DNA from 2 places in the Chryseobacterium sp. MMO-72 genome. Region 1 is predicted to be linked to the other one. Evidence: riboswitches for the same ligand, from Rfam matches in the RefSeq annotation. Region 1 holds a riboswitch; the other holds the start of a gene.
What was found. Region 1 has a riboswitch for S-adenosylmethionine ahead of WFH39_RS13175 (TonB-dependent receptor plug domain-containing protein). Riboswitches for the same ligand answer to the same signal wherever they lie in the genome.
Positions count from the first base shown of each region.

Region 2: it holds a riboswitch for S-adenosylmethionine, as region 1 does, so the genes downstream of both, WFH39_RS05140 (alpha/beta fold hydrolase) here and WFH39_RS13175 (TonB-dependent receptor plug domain-containing protein) in region 1, are expected to answer to the same signal.

Region 1 is NZ_JBBCWG010000009.1:63,803-72,284, reverse strand. It holds gene WFH39_RS13180 (alpha-amylase family glycosyl hydrolase) at 1-1,959, shown strand, start outside; SAM riboswitch class I at 2,342-2,445, shown strand; gene WFH39_RS13175 (TonB-dependent receptor plug domain-containing protein) at 2,541-4,964, shown strand; gene WFH39_RS13170 (APC family permease) at 4,968-6,269, shown strand; gene prfA (peptide chain release factor 1) at 7,739-8,482, shown strand, end outside.
Region 2 is NZ_JBBCWG010000003.1:7,662-16,143, forward strand. It holds gene WFH39_RS05130 (O-succinylhomoserine sulfhydrylase) at 1-616, opposite strand, end outside; gene WFH39_RS05135 (ACT domain-containing protein) at 852-2,396, opposite strand; gene WFH39_RS05140 (alpha/beta fold hydrolase) at 2,389-3,336, opposite strand; SAM riboswitch class I at 3,394-3,501, opposite strand; gene WFH39_RS05145 (MGH1-like glycoside hydrolase domain-containing protein) at 3,689-6,304, shown strand; gene WFH39_RS05150 (DUF7619 domain-containing protein) at 6,585-8,482, shown strand, end outside.

The DNA of each region.
Region 1 (8,482 bases):
GGATTAACACCTCAGCAATTGTATACTTTCCAGTACAGAACCAATGATTTAAGAAAAGTGGCAGATCCGTATTCCCCACAGATCCTGTCTTCTTACGATGACCAATATATCTCTTCTACAACTTATCCTAACTTACCTGCGTTTCCGGCTGGGCAGGGTTTTGAGGTTTCTATGTTTAAAACAGGACAGACTCCTTACAATTGGCAGGTTACGAATTTCCAGCGTCCGGCAAAAGAAAACCTTGTGGTGTATGAATTATTGTTAAGAGACTTTACGCAGGAAAAAAACTGGCAGTCTTTAATTAATAAGATTTCATACCTGAAAAATCTGAACATTAATGCGATTGAATTGCTTCCTATCATGGAGTTCGAAGGAAATCTTTCATGGGGTTATAATACTTCTTTCCATTATGCATTGGATAAAGCGTACGGAACACCGGAAAAGTTCAAAGAATTTATTGATCTGTGCCACCAGAATGGAATCGCAGTAATTCTGGATATTGCTTTCAATCATGCAACCGGACGTTCTCCGTTGGCAAGACTATGGAATATTGATCCGGATGGAGACGGTTATGGAGACATCGCTGCCAATAATCCTTACTTCAATCAGGTTCCTAAACACTCTTATAATGTGTTTAATGATTTTAACCATACAAGTCCTTCAACTAAATATTACGTTGAAAGATGTCTTCAGCAATGGTTAACGGAATATCATGTAGACGGTTTCCGTTGGGATTTAACCAAAGGATTTACACAAAGCTGTTCTGAAAACGACGAAACCTGTACAAATGCTTATCAGCAGGACAGAGTTGATATCCTGAAATACTATGCAGATAAGCAATGGGCTCTTGATCCGAATTCTTACATGATTTTTGAACATTTGGGAACCGATGCGGAAGAGCAGCAATGGGCAAACTACAGAGTTGCAGAAGGAAAAGGAGTGATGATGTGGAATAACCAGAATGGATCTTATAACCAGAATACAATGGGATATAAAGAAAACAGTAATTTCGACAGAATGAATCATACCCTTCATGGATTCTCTGAAATGAGAGCAGTAGGTTACGGAGAAAGTCACGATGAGGAAAGGTTAATGTTTAAAAATCTTGCTTATGGTGCGGTAAACGGAAGCTATGATGTTAAAAATCTTAATACTGCTTTAGACAGAATGAAAGCTTTCGGAGCAACGTTCTTCACCATTCCGGGTCCTAAAATGATCTGGCAGTTCGGAGAGCTTGGTTATGAATTCAGTATCAACAGATGTGCAAACGGAACCATTAATAGTGGTTGCAGAACCGACGAAAAGCCAATTGCATTTACTTTAGGATACGATACGGATGTGAACAGAAAAGCGGTTTACGATACCTGGGCTAAGATCATCAATTTAAGAAATGTATATCCTGTTTTCAAGTCAAAAACATATACTGTAGAATCAAATAATCTGGCAAATGATCCGAATGGATTAATTACGAGAATTTACATTTACGACAACGCAATTACTAACGGAGTGAAAAACGTGGTCGTATTGGCAAATTATACAACGGCTGCCCAGAGTGTAGTTCCGTATTTCCCATATGTTGGGCAATGGCAGAACTTAATGGATAATTCTTTATCTAATATAACGTCTACAACAGCCCCGATTACTCTACAGCCGGGAGAATTCAGGATTTTCGGAAATTATGTAGGAAGTTTATCCACAGTGGATGTGAATGCCGAAAATAAGCTTTCTTTACAGATTGCGGATAACCCTGTAAAAAATGGTCTGGCTAAATTAATTTACCACAAAGCGAAGAACGGAGAGATTTTTATCTACGATATAAGCGGTAAAAAAATGGATTCATTTAAATTGAATAATGAAAACGGTACCTACGAATTAAAAACAAATTATCCGGCAGGAACGTATTTAGTTCATTTAAAATCAGATACAGGAATTTCAATCCAGAAAATGATGGTAAAATAACCTGTGGATAACTTCAAAAGGTTATAATGAGAGATCACGAAAGCGGTCTCTTTTTTTGTTTATTCATATTTTATCCGCAGTAAAAATAGAGGTTGTTAATATGATACTAACGACTTTTCAATACCTTATTCACAATTTTTTCCACATTGAAATTAAAGGTTTTCCATATCTTATTCATACCTTACTCATAGGTTATTCATATTTTACTCACAATTGAAAAATTGTTTATCGACAATTAATTTTTCTATACTAACATCCAATTCACGCATTGTTAATAGGTAATTCACGTGTTATCCACATCTTATTCACAATTTTTATAACTCTGAAAATTCAAATTCCAAATTTTTTTGCAGATTAAAATTATTAGTCTACTTTTGCAGTAGATTTATCGAGAAAGGTGGAGGGATTTGGCCCAGAGAAACCTTAGCAACCGACATTTTCTGATGAAAAGGTGCTAATTCCAACCCGATTGGGGGAAGATAAGTAAGTCAGTATTCCGTATGAATTCCAGCTTCTTGAAGGTCTTTATGTTTGTTTCGGCAAACCATTTTAAATTAATTTTTTTTAAAGCACTGAATAGAATGAAAAAACTCAGCGTAAGCGTACTCCTTTTAGCAATAGGATTTTTATCGGCACAGGAAAAAGAACAGCAGATAGAAGATGTCGTAATTGTAGGAAACCGAAATGCAAAACGCACAAAACTGGAAACTCCGGTTCCGGTAGACATCATCAACATCGAAAAAATACAGCAGTCTTCACCGCAAATTACCGTTCAGGATTTACTGAATTATGTTATCCCGTCTTTCAACTCAGTCCGGCAGTCGGCTTCAGACGGTACAGAACATATCGATCCTGTTACTTTGAGAGGAATGGGACCCGATCAGGTTTTGGTTCTCGTTAATGGAAAAAGAAGACATACTACTTCTTTAGTTAATTATCAGAATACAGTCGGAAACGGCTCTGTAGGAACAGATTTAAGTACCATTCCGGTAATCGCAATCGACAGAATTGAAGTTCTGAGAGATGGCGCGGCAGCACAATACGGCTCTGATGCCATTGCAGGAGTGATTAATATTATCCTTAAAAAGAATCTCGGCGGAACAGCCAGCCTTAATTACGGAATTTCCGGAAGAAATGATGGTGAAACGTATCAGGCAGCAGCGAACTACGGAACTTCTTTAGGGAAAAAAGACGGTTATATCAGTTTGTCCCTGCAATTAAACCAAAGAGGAAAAACAACAAGAACGCAGAATCATAATCTCGATATTTACGGCGATAATTTCGCATATGATTTTGCTCCGGATTTTAATGCTGCAAAAGCGCTGGACGATCAGAAAATTCTTGCCAATGGTTTAACACGGGATGATTTTAATTTCCAGATCGGCGATGCAAAAATAAAGCAGGCACAGTTATTTTTTAATTCCGAATATCCTTTGAACGATCAATTTAAAATATATTCCTTCGGAGGCTTCAGTATCAAAGAAGGGCAGGGGTACGGTTTCAGAAGATTACCGAGCGAAACTTCAAACAATGTCTATTCTATTTATCCGAACGGTTTTCAGCCGACTTTAGGCTCGAAAATCTATGACATTTCCTATGCAATCGGAGCAAAATATAATAAAAACGACTGGTTTTTTGACCTTAGTAATACATTCGGAAACAATACGTTCAATTATGATGTAAGCAACACCGTCAATGCATCTTTAGGAGCTAAGTCACCAACAGATTTTTATGCGGGAGCACACAGTTTTCTTCAGAATACAATTAATCTTGATGTTTCAAAAAACATCAGAAACTTTAATGTTGCATTCGGCGGAGAATTCAGGTTTGAGCAGTACGACATTAAAGCAGGAGATCAGGCTTCCTATATGAGATATGATATTTTCGGAAATCCTGTGACGGCGACTACCAATCCGGATAATATCTCCGGAGCAGGAGGAGCGCAGTCGTTTATTGGATTTTCACCACAAAATGCACTTTCAAAATCCAGACATTCAACTGCAGTGTATGCCGATGTTTCTTATGATCTGGATAAAAAATTAAATGTAGATCTTGCCGGAAGGTTCGAAAACTATTCAGATTTTGGAAGTACACTGAACGGAAAATTAGCGGTAAGATATGAGTTTGCAAAAAATTATGCAATCCGTGCTGCGGTGGGAACAGGCTTCAGAGCACCATCTCTTCAGCAGCAGTATTTTAACAATTCTTATGCAGATATTTCCACCACAGGAAATTCAATTGTTACCAAAGGAATTTTCAACAACGACAGCGAAGCTGCAAAAGCACTTGGTTTCGACAAATTAAAACAGGAAACTTCGGTGAACGGAAGCGTTGGGTTTACTTTAAAGCCGATCAATAAGCTGTCAATCACTTTAGACGGATATTTAATTAAAGTAAAAGACCGGATCGTGATAACAAGTAATATTACAGACGACCGATTGGCGGTGTATGGGGTGGAAAGCGGAAGATTTTTTGCCAATGCCGTTGATACGGAAACCAAAGGAGTAGATCTGGTAGTTGCTTACGACTGGAAAATTGGAGGCGGAAACTTAAATATCAATCTTGCCGGAAATTATACCGAAACAAAAATTACAGATTTCCATTTCCCGGCTAATCTTCAGACGCCGCAGAATGAATTTTTCGGACCCGACCAGATCAATATCATCGAAAGTTTATCGCCTAAAACCAAAGCTTCTTTAGGATTGAATTACGGAGTCGGAAAATTTAATTTTCTGGTGAGAAATACTTACTTCGGGAAAGTAATCCGTGACGGATATCCGTTTGGAGGAGTTCAGGAATTTAACCCGAAAATAGTAACCGATGTGAGTGTAGGATATGATTTCACAAAAAATATTAATTTAACCGTCGGAGCCAATAATGTGTTTGATGTCTTTCCGGATCTGCAGATTTATGAAAATTCGTATTTTGGAGTTTTCAAATATGCTCCGGTGCAGATGGGAACTCTCGGAAATTACTTCTTCGGAAGGCTTAATTTTACATTTTAATTAATGAATTCAACTTCACATCAGATCGGCTGGAAAACCGCAGTGGCAATTGTCGTTTCGAATATGATCGGAACCGGAATTTTTACAACACTCGGTTTTCAGCTTACCGACATTACGAATACCTACAGCATATTCCTCCTTTGGTTCATTGGAGGAATTCTTGCTTTGTTCGGAGCCTTTTGCTATGCCGAATTAGGTTCCCATTTTAAAGGAAACGGCGGAGATTTTATTTATTTGAAAGAAACCTATCATCCGCTTTTAGGCTATCTGGTAAGCTGGATTTCCCTCATCATCGGTTTCTCATCTCCCGTTGCACTGGCTGCTTTGGCGATGTCGAAATACCTTTCTGCTTTCGATGTTTCTTTTGGAAACAGCTTTGCCATCGGAATTATCTTTCTGGTTTCCGTTTTTTTGTCATTCAGCTTACAAGCTTCAAGCAGGTTTCATAATTTTTTTACACTGATAAAAATTGCGTTCATCATTGTTCTCATCATTATAGGAATCGGAATTTCAGACTCTGAAGCTATCGCAAACAGCCTGAAGTTTGATGATTCATGGCAGAAAGAAATCATGCTTCCTGCTTTTGCCACGTCTCTGGTTTTTGTAACGTATTCTTACACGGGTTGGAATTCTGCTTCCTACATTGCGGGAGAAATAAAAGATGTTCAGAAAAACCTACCGAAATCACTCATTGTAGGAACTGTTTTCGTAACTGTTTGTTATCTCTTGGTTAATTTTATCATGCTGAAACATGCTCCGGTAAATCAGTTGGCGGGAAAAGAAGATGTAATGGGGGAAGCTGCCAATAATATGCTGGGAAATACTTTCGGTAAAATAGTTAATATTTTTATTGCTTTACAGTTAGTCGCTACAATCAGCGGTTATTTGTGGGTAGGTTCCCGTTTGACGCAGGCTTTTGCAAAAGAAAACAGACTCTGGAAATCCTTATCGGTCGGCAACAAAAAAGGAATTCCTGTCCGTGCGATTTTTGCCCATGCCGTGATTGCAACGTTGATTATTTTAACGGGAAGTTTTAAAGAGATTTTTGTTTACACGGCTTTTATACTTCAGTTATTTGCTAGTCTGGCAATTTCTACGGCATATTTCGTAAAAAAAGAAGACCGAAAGATATTCAAATCCAATCTGTTTTATATTTTTCCGACGGTTTTTTTGTTATTCAGCATCTACATTTTGTATTTCACGTTAATTCATAATCCTAAAGAAAGCATTATCGGATTAGGAATTGTTGCGGTGGGAATTGTTTTGTATTTAATTGATAAGAAATTATCCGTTGATTTAAATTAATCGTAAAACAATCAAGCATTGTTTTTAACGCAGAGTCCGCAAGGGTAATTGAATTAGCTTTGAAAAAAAATGTTCGCAAGGGCGTTTCACTCAGCAAATGATAGGAGAATTATATTTTTGAAATCATTTTGAGACGTTTTAATTTAAAGAAGGTATCGTTACCATTAAGTATTGTTTTTAACGCAGGGTTCGCAAGGATAATTGAACTGGCTTTGAAAAGAATCCGTTCGCAAGGGCTTTTCACTCAGCAAATGACAGCAGAATTATATTTTTGAAATCATTTGAGGCGATTTAATTTCAAGAAGCTATTACGAAAAAATCATTTATGCATTTTTATCACTTGCTGAGTGAAACGCCTTTGCGACCGAAAATAATCACAATCATTTAAAAGAAAAACCCTGCGAACATTGCGTTAAAAGAATGGAATCATTAAGAATATTATTTGAACTTCTGACTTTTAAATTTTGGCGTTAAATTATTACAAGCAAACATTGTTTTTAACGCAGAGTTCGCAAGGATAATTGAAATGGCTTTGAAAAAAAAATCGTTCGCAAAGGCGTTTCACTCAGCAAATGATAGGAGAATTATATTTTTAAATCATTTTGAAACGTCTTAATTTCAAGAAGCTATTATGAAGAAATCATTTATACATTTTTATCATTCGCTGAGTGAAACGCCGTTGCGACCGAAAAGCAATTGCAATCATTAAAAAGAAAGTCTCAGCGGACCTTGCGTTAAAAAATTGAACCATTAAGATTATTTAAGAAGTTAAGTTTTGTGAAGATTATTTGAACTTATGATTTGTAAATCTTGCCGTTAAATTATTACAATCAAGCATTGTTTTTAACGCAGAGTTCGCAAGTATAATTGGACTGGCTTTGAAAAGAATCCGTTCGCAAAGGCGTTTCACTCAGCAAATGATAGCAGAATATATTTTTAAAATCATTTTAAAACGTCTTAATTTCAAGAAGCTATTACGTAAGAAATCATTTATACATTTTTATCATTTGCTGAGTGAAACGCCGTTGCGACCGAAAAGTAATTGCAATTATTTAAAAATAAAGCCTCTGCGGACATTGCGCTTGAAAAATTGAACCATTAAGATTATTTAAGAAGTTAAGTTTGTGAAGATTATTTGAACTTATGACTTTTAAATTTTGGTGTTAAATCATTACAATCAAGCATTGTTTTTAACGCAGAGTTCGCAAGGGTAATTGAACTTGCTTTGAAAAAAAATGTTCGCAAGGGCGTTTCACTCAGCAAATGATAGCAGAATTATATTTGCAATCATTTAAAAAGAAAGCTTCTGCAGAGGTTGCGCTTAAAAAAACGATAAATTCAAAAACTGTTGCAAACATTGAGTTAAAAAAAAGATTCTTCAATACGCATACGTTTCGTTCAGGATGACAAACTATTAGTTTTAAAATTGAATTAATAATCCGTATCTTTGCACCCACAAAATTTTCATAATGTCTAAATCATTAATTCCAAAATTAGAAGCTATAAAACAGAGATATAATGAGGTGGCAGACCTTATTATACAGCCTGATGTTATTTCAGACCAAAAAAGATATTCTTCTTTGAACAAAGAATATAGCGATTTGGGGAAAATTGTAAAAGTTTACGATCAATATAAAGGAGCGTTGGATACCATTGAAGAGTCCGACGAAATTATTGCTGACGGATCTGATAAAGATTTCGTGGAACTGGCAAAAATCGAGAAAAACGAAGCGCTGGAAAAAATTCCGGGACTGGAGGAAGAATTAAAAGTTTTATTAATTCCTAAAGATCCTGCAGATGACAAAAACGTTATCGTGGAACTTCGTGCCGGAACAGGAGGTGATGAAGCAGCCATCTTCGTGGAAGACATTTACAGAATGTATTCCATGTATTTCAAAACGAAAGGATGGAGACACGAGATTACAGATTCTAACGAAGCGGCGAAAGGGTATAAAGAACTCATCATGAAAGTGGAAGGTGAAGGCGTGTACGGAATCATGAAATTCGAATCCGGAGTTCACCGTGTACAGCGTGTTCCGGAAACAGAATCTCAGGGAAGAGTTCACACTTCTGCCATTACCATTGCGGTTCTTCCGGAAGCTGAAGAAGTGGATGTGGAAATTAATCCGGCAGATATCGAAATGCAGACTTCGCGTTCCGGTGGAGCAGGAGGGCAGAACGTTAACAAGGTGGAAACTAAAGTTCAGCTTACG
Region 2 (8,482 bases), on a different contig from region 1:
TGGTTGCCGAATGCACCACGATATCTGCTCCGTATTTTATCGGCTGTTGCAGATAAGGTGTCGCAAAGCAGTTATCCACAATAAAAATTAAGTTGTGTTTCTTCGCAATCTGTCCGAAAAACTCTAAATCCAACACTTCAATCGCAGGATTGGTAGGTGTTTCCAGATACAGAATTTTTGTGTTTGGCTTAATATATTTTTCAACATTATCGGCGTCTTCTGCTTTAAAATAGGTTGTTTCGATATTCCATTTCGGAAAATATTTTGTGAACAAAGTATGCGTAGATCCGAAAACGGACTGACAGCTTACAATATGATCTCCGGCATTTAACAAAGTGGCAAATGTGGAGTAAATCGCCGCCATTCCTGTAGCAAAAGCATATCCTGCTTCTGCGCCTTCCATTTTGGCAATTTTATCTGTAAATTCTGTCACGTTCGGATTGGAAAAACGGCTGTATAAATTTTTTGGTTTTTCTTCCGCAAAGCTCGCTCTCATGTCTTCCGCATCCTGAAAAATAAAGCTGGATGTGAGATACAAAGGGGTTGAATGCTCATCAAACTGAGTTCTTTCAGTCTGGGTTCTTATGGCAAAGGTTTCAAAATTTTCGTTTTCCATTTCTATATTTTCCGTAGGTTTTATTTACGGTTGTTTTTTATTATTTCATGACATAGGTTTTACCTACGGCTACTAATGTTGAACCCTTCGGGCTTAAACGCTGTTTTATTTCGTTCCATAGGTTCTACCTACGGCTATTAATATTGAACCCTTCGGGCTTAAACGCTGTTTTATTTCGTTCCATAGGTTCTAGCTACGGCTATTAATATTGAACCCTTCGGGTTCACAGGTCCTTTTATTTTGTTTCACTTACTCTTAAAATGTCTCCGAATACGCCTCTTGCCGTAACTATTGCGCCGGCTCCGGCTCCCATGATAACGATTGGGTTTTCACCGTAACTTTCGGTGTAGATTTCGAAGATTGAATCTGAGCCTTTCAGTTGTCCTAATGCGGAAGTTGCCGGAACGGAAATTAATTTCACATCCAATTCTCCTTTTTCTTTCTGCAAATCTCCGTGAAGATCTCCCACATATCTTAAAACGTGTCCTTCTTCCTGATTTTCTTTGATTTTCTGATATTCCGCATCTAATTCGTCCAGTCTTGAAAGGAATTCTGACTTAGAAACAGAAAGCAGACTTTCCGGAACCAGATTCTGAATTTTAATATCTTCAAACTCATTGATTAAGTCTAATTCTCTTGCCAAAATCAATAACTTTCTTGCTACATCGTTTCCTGAAAGGTCTTCTCTTGGATCGGGTTCTGTATATCCTTTTTCCAGCGCTTCATTGATGATGGTGGAAAAGTTATCATCTCTTAAAGAAAAATTATTGAAAACATAGCTTAATGTTCCTGAGAAAACACCTTTAATTCTGGTAATATTTTCTCCTGAAAGGTGTAGAAGCTTAATGGTATCAATCAATGGCAAACCTGCTCCCACATTGGTTTCATAGAGATATCGTCTGTTGTTTTTGTTCAACGTATATCTTAGTTGACGGTATTCTGAAATGGGAAGGGTATTGAAAATTTTATTGGAAGAAACAAGATCGAAACCGTTTTCCGCCAATGTATGATAATTTTTCACAAAGTCTTTGCTTGCCGTATTATCCACAACGATTAGATTTTCCAATTGATTTTCTTTGGAGAAATTAATCAGTTCCTGAACATTTGAAGGTTTTTCTGCCGTTAAAACCTCATCATTCCAATTGCTGTCGAATCCTTTTTTGTTGAAGGCTATTTTTCTGGAATTGGCAACTGCAACTACTTTCAGATCTATTTTTTTTCGTCTTTTAATTTCTTCTGAAGATTCTAAAACCTGCTGTATTAAGGTTTTCCCTACGTTTCCGTGACCGATAATTGCCAGATGAACGGTTTTCGGTTTTTTAGAAATTTCAGATTCTATGATATTTTTTGCTTTTTCGTCCTGTGAAGATGTCACAACGATATTCACACGTTTTTCGGCTGCAATCTGGTTTAAAAGCAACGGAAAAACATTATTTCTTGCAAGTTCCGCTAAAACTTTGTTGAAGTCTTCTGCAACAAATCCTAAAACCGACACATTATTGATGCTGTAAATCTGGGAAACTTTCCCTGATTTTCTTTCTGATTCAAATTCGTCAATCAGACAATTGACTGCTTTTTCGGAATCGTTTTCATGAACTAAAATGGAGATTCCGTTTTCAATTGCCTGCTGGGAAATTACTCCCACACTGATTCGCGCCAAAGTCAACGCTTTAAAAATTCGTCCGTCAATCCCGATTTCACCTAAGAAATCTTCTCCTTCAAATTTGATGATGGATCTGTTTTTTAAAAATTTTATTTCGTTAGCATTAATCTTACTCATTTTTCAAAATATTTTTAATGATCGTATTTAATTGTTTATATTCCATTAAGAAGGCATCGTGCCCATGAACTGAGGTGATCTCGTGATAGAAAACATCTTTGTTTTTCTCTTTCAGCTTTTCAAAACACATCCGGATTTCCGAAGCGGGGAAAAATAAATCTGTATCTACAGAGATCATGTGCATTCGCGCCTGAATTTTTTCCAAATGTTCTTCATTGGCATTGATGTTCATCAGCAAATGATTCATGAGCTTGTATGATTTTAAACTAAATCTTTCGTTTAAAGCTTTTCCGTGATAAACAAGCCAGTCTTCCGACTCTAATCTCTGCTTTTCTTCACTGTATCTGTTTTGAAATCTGTTATTTAACGATTCAGGCGTCCTGTAACACAACATTGCATGAATTCTGGCTTTCTGTAAAGGTTCATCGTTTTGGTTTAATAAAAATTTCTGAACCAGACATTGTGCATGAAGCCAGTCGTGGGTTTTAAAATCGCAGGCTACCGGGATGAAAATTTCGGTAAGTTTTGGATTTTTCACCAGCATTTCCCAACCGATTCCGCCTCCCAAAGAACCTCCAATAATGGCGTGTAAACTTTTGATATTTAAAATTTCAAGACCTTTCAAAAATATGTTTGCGATATCTGAAGGCGTGAAATCTTCACATTCATCAATAAAAAAATCATCAAATCCGTTTCCGGGAATATTGAAGCACAAAACTGTATACTGTTCGGTATCGATTACCTGATGTTCTCCAATCAGTTGTTTCCACCATCCTTTTTCTCCGGAAACATTGGAATTTCCGGTTAAAGCATGATTCACTAAAATGATCGGGGCAGAAAACAGGTCTTTCCCGAAAAGCTGATAGCTCAACGGGATATTGTATTCCTTTTGGGAATCGGTACGATACGAAAAATTAATATGTTTAAGTTCTGTTTTCAATTCTATTATTTTAATACAATTGAAAATGCCACAGGAAATGGCTGAAAGAACTTCAGTGAGTTATCTGTCCAAAATAATTCTGGTAGAACGTAGCACCTTCATTGCCTGCGCAAAGGGTTGCTAAGGTTTCATAGGGTCTAATCCCTCAACCTTTCTTGATAACATTTTCAATATTTGAATGAACGAATGGTGCAAAGATAAAACTTTTCTTTTAAATATTTATAAAAATTTAATTTAATCTTACAAACCCCGATAAACAGAAGGCTTTCAGGGAAATATTAATAATAATTCAAATTTCGTGAGTTGGAATTTTTTCGCAAAAAAACTAACTTCGTAATGAAAATGATGAGATATGATTGCTGAAAAACAAAGATTACAAGACACAAACTGGAAAAACTGGGGACCTTACGTGAGTAACCGGCAATGGGGAAATGTACGCGAAGACTACAGCCCAAACGGCGACGCATGGAATTTCGCCAATCACAATAACGCAGAAAGCTATGCCTACCGTTGGGGAGAAGAAGGAATAGCCGGAATTTCTGATGCAAAGCAGCTTTTCTGTTTTGCGCTCTCCTTTTGGAACAAGAAGGATAAAATAGTGAAAGAACGCTTCTTTGGACTGAGCAATCCACAGGGAAATCACGGAGAAGACATTAAAGAACTATTTTATTATCTGGATAATACACCTACTCACAGCTATATGAAAATGGTGTACAAATATCCGATTAATGAATTTCCTTATAATGATCTTCTTTCCGAGAATGCAAAAAGAAGTAAGAAGGAACCTGAATATGAGATTTTCGATACCGGTATTTTCGATAAGGATGAATATTTTGATATTTTCATTGAATATGCAAAGGCTGAACATAATGATATTTTAGTGAGGGTAACTGTCTGCAACAGGAGTAATAAAGATGCTCCGATTATAGTTGCTCCCATGGTATGGTTCAGAAATAACTGGAAATGGGGCTATAATACGTATAAAGGGCAAACCCATGCTTCTCACGAAGGCTGCATCAATATCAGTCATGACAGTATTGCGATTAAAAAGTTTTACTCAAGAAATATTCTGGCGGAAAGTGTTTTCTGTGATAACGAGACCAACAGTCCGAAATTATACGGAACGCCTTATCCGGGAAATTCTTTTTATAAAGACGGAATCAACGATTACATTACATACGGGAGCAATACCGTAAATCCTGAAAAGAGAGGAACCAAAGCCTCTTTTTTAATTGATGAAGTTATTGAGGCAGGACAATCGAAAACATTTGATTTCAGATTATCGCCTAATGAACTGGATAATCCGTTTTATGATTTTGATGAGATCTTTAGAAACAGAATTTCTGAAGCGGATGAATTTTATGATGAAATCCAGAATGATGTAACCAGTGATGATGAAAAAAACGTTCAGAGACAGGCTTTCGCAGGACTTCTCTGGAATAAGCAGTTTTATCATTACAACGTAGGAAAATGGCTGAAAGGCGACCCGAATTTTGAAGCTCCAAGAAACTTCAACCATTATGTCCGAAATACAGAGTGGAATCATATGCACAATAAAGACATCATTTCGATGCCTGATAAATGGGAATATCCTTGGTATGCAACTTGGGATCTTGCCTTCCATTGTGTTCCGTTTGCGATTATTGATGCCGAATTTGCAAAAGGACAGCTTCTTTTATTAACTAAAGAATGGTATATGCATCCGAACGGACAGCTTCCTGCTTATGAATGGAATCTGAGCGATGTAAACCCGCCCGTTCATGCGTGGTCATGTTTCCGCGTATTTAAAATTGATGAAAAGCAAAACGGAAAACCGGATCTTTTATTTTTAGAAAAGGTTTTTCAGAAATTACTATTGAACTTCACATGGTGGGTAAACCGAAAAGATAAAAACGGAAAAAATATTTTCGGAGGCGGTTTTCTTGGGCTTGATAACATCGGGGCTTTTGACCGGAACATGGTGTTAAAAGACGGACAGCATCTTGAGCAGGCGGACGGAACGAGCTGGATGGCAATGTACGCTCTGAATATGATGCGGATTGCCATGGAACTGGCTCAGTATTATCAGGTGTATGAAGATATGGCAATTAAATTTTTTGAACATTATCTCTATATTGCCGAAGCCATGGAAAATCTGGGGGAAGGAACAAAAGGGCTATGGAACGAAGAAGACGGCTTTTTCTATGACGTGCTTCAGCTTGGAAACGGCGACAGTGTTTCTCTGAAACTGAGAAGTATTGTAGGATTGATTCCTATGTTTGCTGTGGAAATTATCGATCATCATTTGTTGGATAAAATGCCCAACTTTACCACAAGAATGGATTGGATTCTGAAAAACAAACCTGAACTTACGAAACTTGTTTCGCACTGGGAAGAAGAAGGGCATGGAAGAAAGCACCTGATGAGTATTCTGAGGAAAAACCGTCTGACAAAAGTTTTAACCAGAATGCTTGATGAGAAAGAATTTTTAAGCCAATACGGAATTCGGGCAATGTCGAAAGTATATGAGGATAATCCTTTTAAATTTTCTGTTCATGGTAATGAAAATATTGTGTATTATACTCCTGCGGAAAGCGACAGCAGAATGTTCGGGGGAAACAGCAACTGGCGTGGTCCCATCTGGTTTCCAATCAATTTCCTGATTGTTGAAAGTTTACAGAGATTCCATTTCTACTACGGAAACAGCTTGAAAGTAGAATTGCCTACGGGAAGCGGTGACAAGAAAAATCTTGATGAGGTCGCTCACGATATCAGCAACAGACTTTGTTCTATCTTCCTAAAAGATGAAAATGGAGAACGTGCTTTCAACGGAGGAAATGCTAAGTTTAATTATGATGAAAATTTTAAAGACTATATTACCTTTTTCGAATATTTTCACGGAGATAATGGTCGCGGCGTAGGAGCGTCTCACCAGACAGGATGGACAGCTACGGTTGCAAAGCTGATGAAACCAAGATTGACATTATAGTTTTAAAGCCTCTTTTTAAGAGGCTTTTTTGTAGAATTATATCGACAAAATATGTAAAATTAATATTAATTATTTGAGTATTTTTGGACAAACAAAAAACATAATAATTGAAAACTCGTCCGTACTATTTTTTTCCTAATCTTGGCATTAGGGATTTTCAAGATTACATTATCTTACAATCAATGACAAATTTTTCATGTCATTAATTTAAATAGATTTTAATTAATCTTATCAAAATTTCGTGCATAAAAATTTAAAAAAACACACTAAAAATTTTATAATGAAAACAAAATTATTTTATTTGCTTTGCTTCTGTTTGTTCAGCATGGGAATGAAAGCGCAAAACATTAACATTCCGGATGCGAACTTTAAAGCCAAACTTCTGTCTTCGTCTACAACGAATCCTGTTGCACAAGATCTTAGCGGAAATTATTTTGCTATCGACGCTAATAATGACGGACAAATACAGCAAAGCGAAGCTAATCAGGTTGGTGCTTTAGTAATTACCAGTTATACTAATAGTAATCCCATTCAGAATTATCAGGGAATATTATCTTTTACAAATGTTAAAACTGTACATATAGATTACTATAACTTACCTAATAATAATCTTAACCTCTCAGGTCTGAATCTTTTGGAAAATGTAGACATTTCATTTCAGGGAACCTCTTCCACGCCCGGAATATTATCCATAAACAATTGCCCAAATCTCAAAAATCTTAAGGTAGGCGTAATTACTCTTCAAAATATTACAAATACACCATTAGTTAAAAATATTGAACTTAATATTTATCCAGGCGGAAGTATACAAAATATTTTAAATGATTTAGGAAATTTATCAAATCTTGAAAGAATAAAACTATCTTCATCCGGAATATATAGCGCAGGAACAACAGCCGGAACTTTAAATCTTAGTTATCATCAATTTTTAAAAGAAGTTGATATAGATTATTTAAATCTAAACGAGTTAAATCTAAGCCACTGTAACTTATTGGATACTGTAGCAATAAAAATGGAATACAACCTTCCTAACGTAAATCCTAACTATTTTGGAAGTGTAAATGTAGACTATTGTCCTTCCTTAACAGCTATTAACCTTGAAGGAGACTCAAATATTCTAAGTTTAAGTGCTAATAATTGTACCAATTTGCAAAGTATTGACTGCAAATCTGAATATCTTGGAAATTTCAGCGCCAATAATTGTCCTTTGCTTGATGAGATCAAATTAGTGTCCTTTAGTTCTCTCAATGCATTTCAGATAGCAAACTGCCCTAATTTGAAAAATATCCAGATCGAGAAATACGGAAATGACTCTTTTGACGCAACCAATATTGTGAATCTGGAACACCTTTATTTAGGCTCTCCTTGGTATTATCCTAGCTATAATACGAATTATTTCGGGACGCTTCAAAATCTTATAATTTCCAATAATTTAAAGCTTAAAACTTTAAGTCTTCGCAATCATAAATTAACGCAATTAAATATTAACGGTCTTCCAAAGCTGGAAAGTGTATCTATGGAACTTGCTTATAATTCTGGTTCAACCTACTCTCCGCAACCGGATTTCACTACTGAATTTCTGCAGTCTATCAACATACAAAATTGCCCTTTACTTACAAGTGTTACTTTTCCGGGACAAAAGGGTTTAAAAAATATCACGATAAAAAATTGCGCAAGCCTTACTAGTTTAGAACATTCTAATTGGTGGATGGCTTCTCCAGAACTTGGAGAATTAAAAACTGTAGATATAGAAGATTGTTCTGCTTTATCTTCTGTAAATTTCAGCTATAATCAAATGACTGATTTTAAACTTAAAAATACAGGCGCAACCACTATCAACATAAGTTACAATGAGCTTACAAATTTTGAATTGCTAAATAATAATTATTTGGCTACAATTTTAGCTTCAAAAAATAAACTTGCAAGTTTAAATTTCTCCACTTTACCGAATAATCTCCAGAAATTAGACACTTCTTTCAATCTAATCACTTCTGTTGCAGGAACATCTTCATCTATAAAAATTCTGGACATATCCAATAACAATCTTACTAGTTTTAATATTCAGAATCTTCCGAACTTAGAAACTATAACTATGGGAAGAAACAAAATCGTTGATGTAGATTTTTCCGGTCATACTAAGATCAAAACAATTTATGAATATGATTACAGCAACTATTG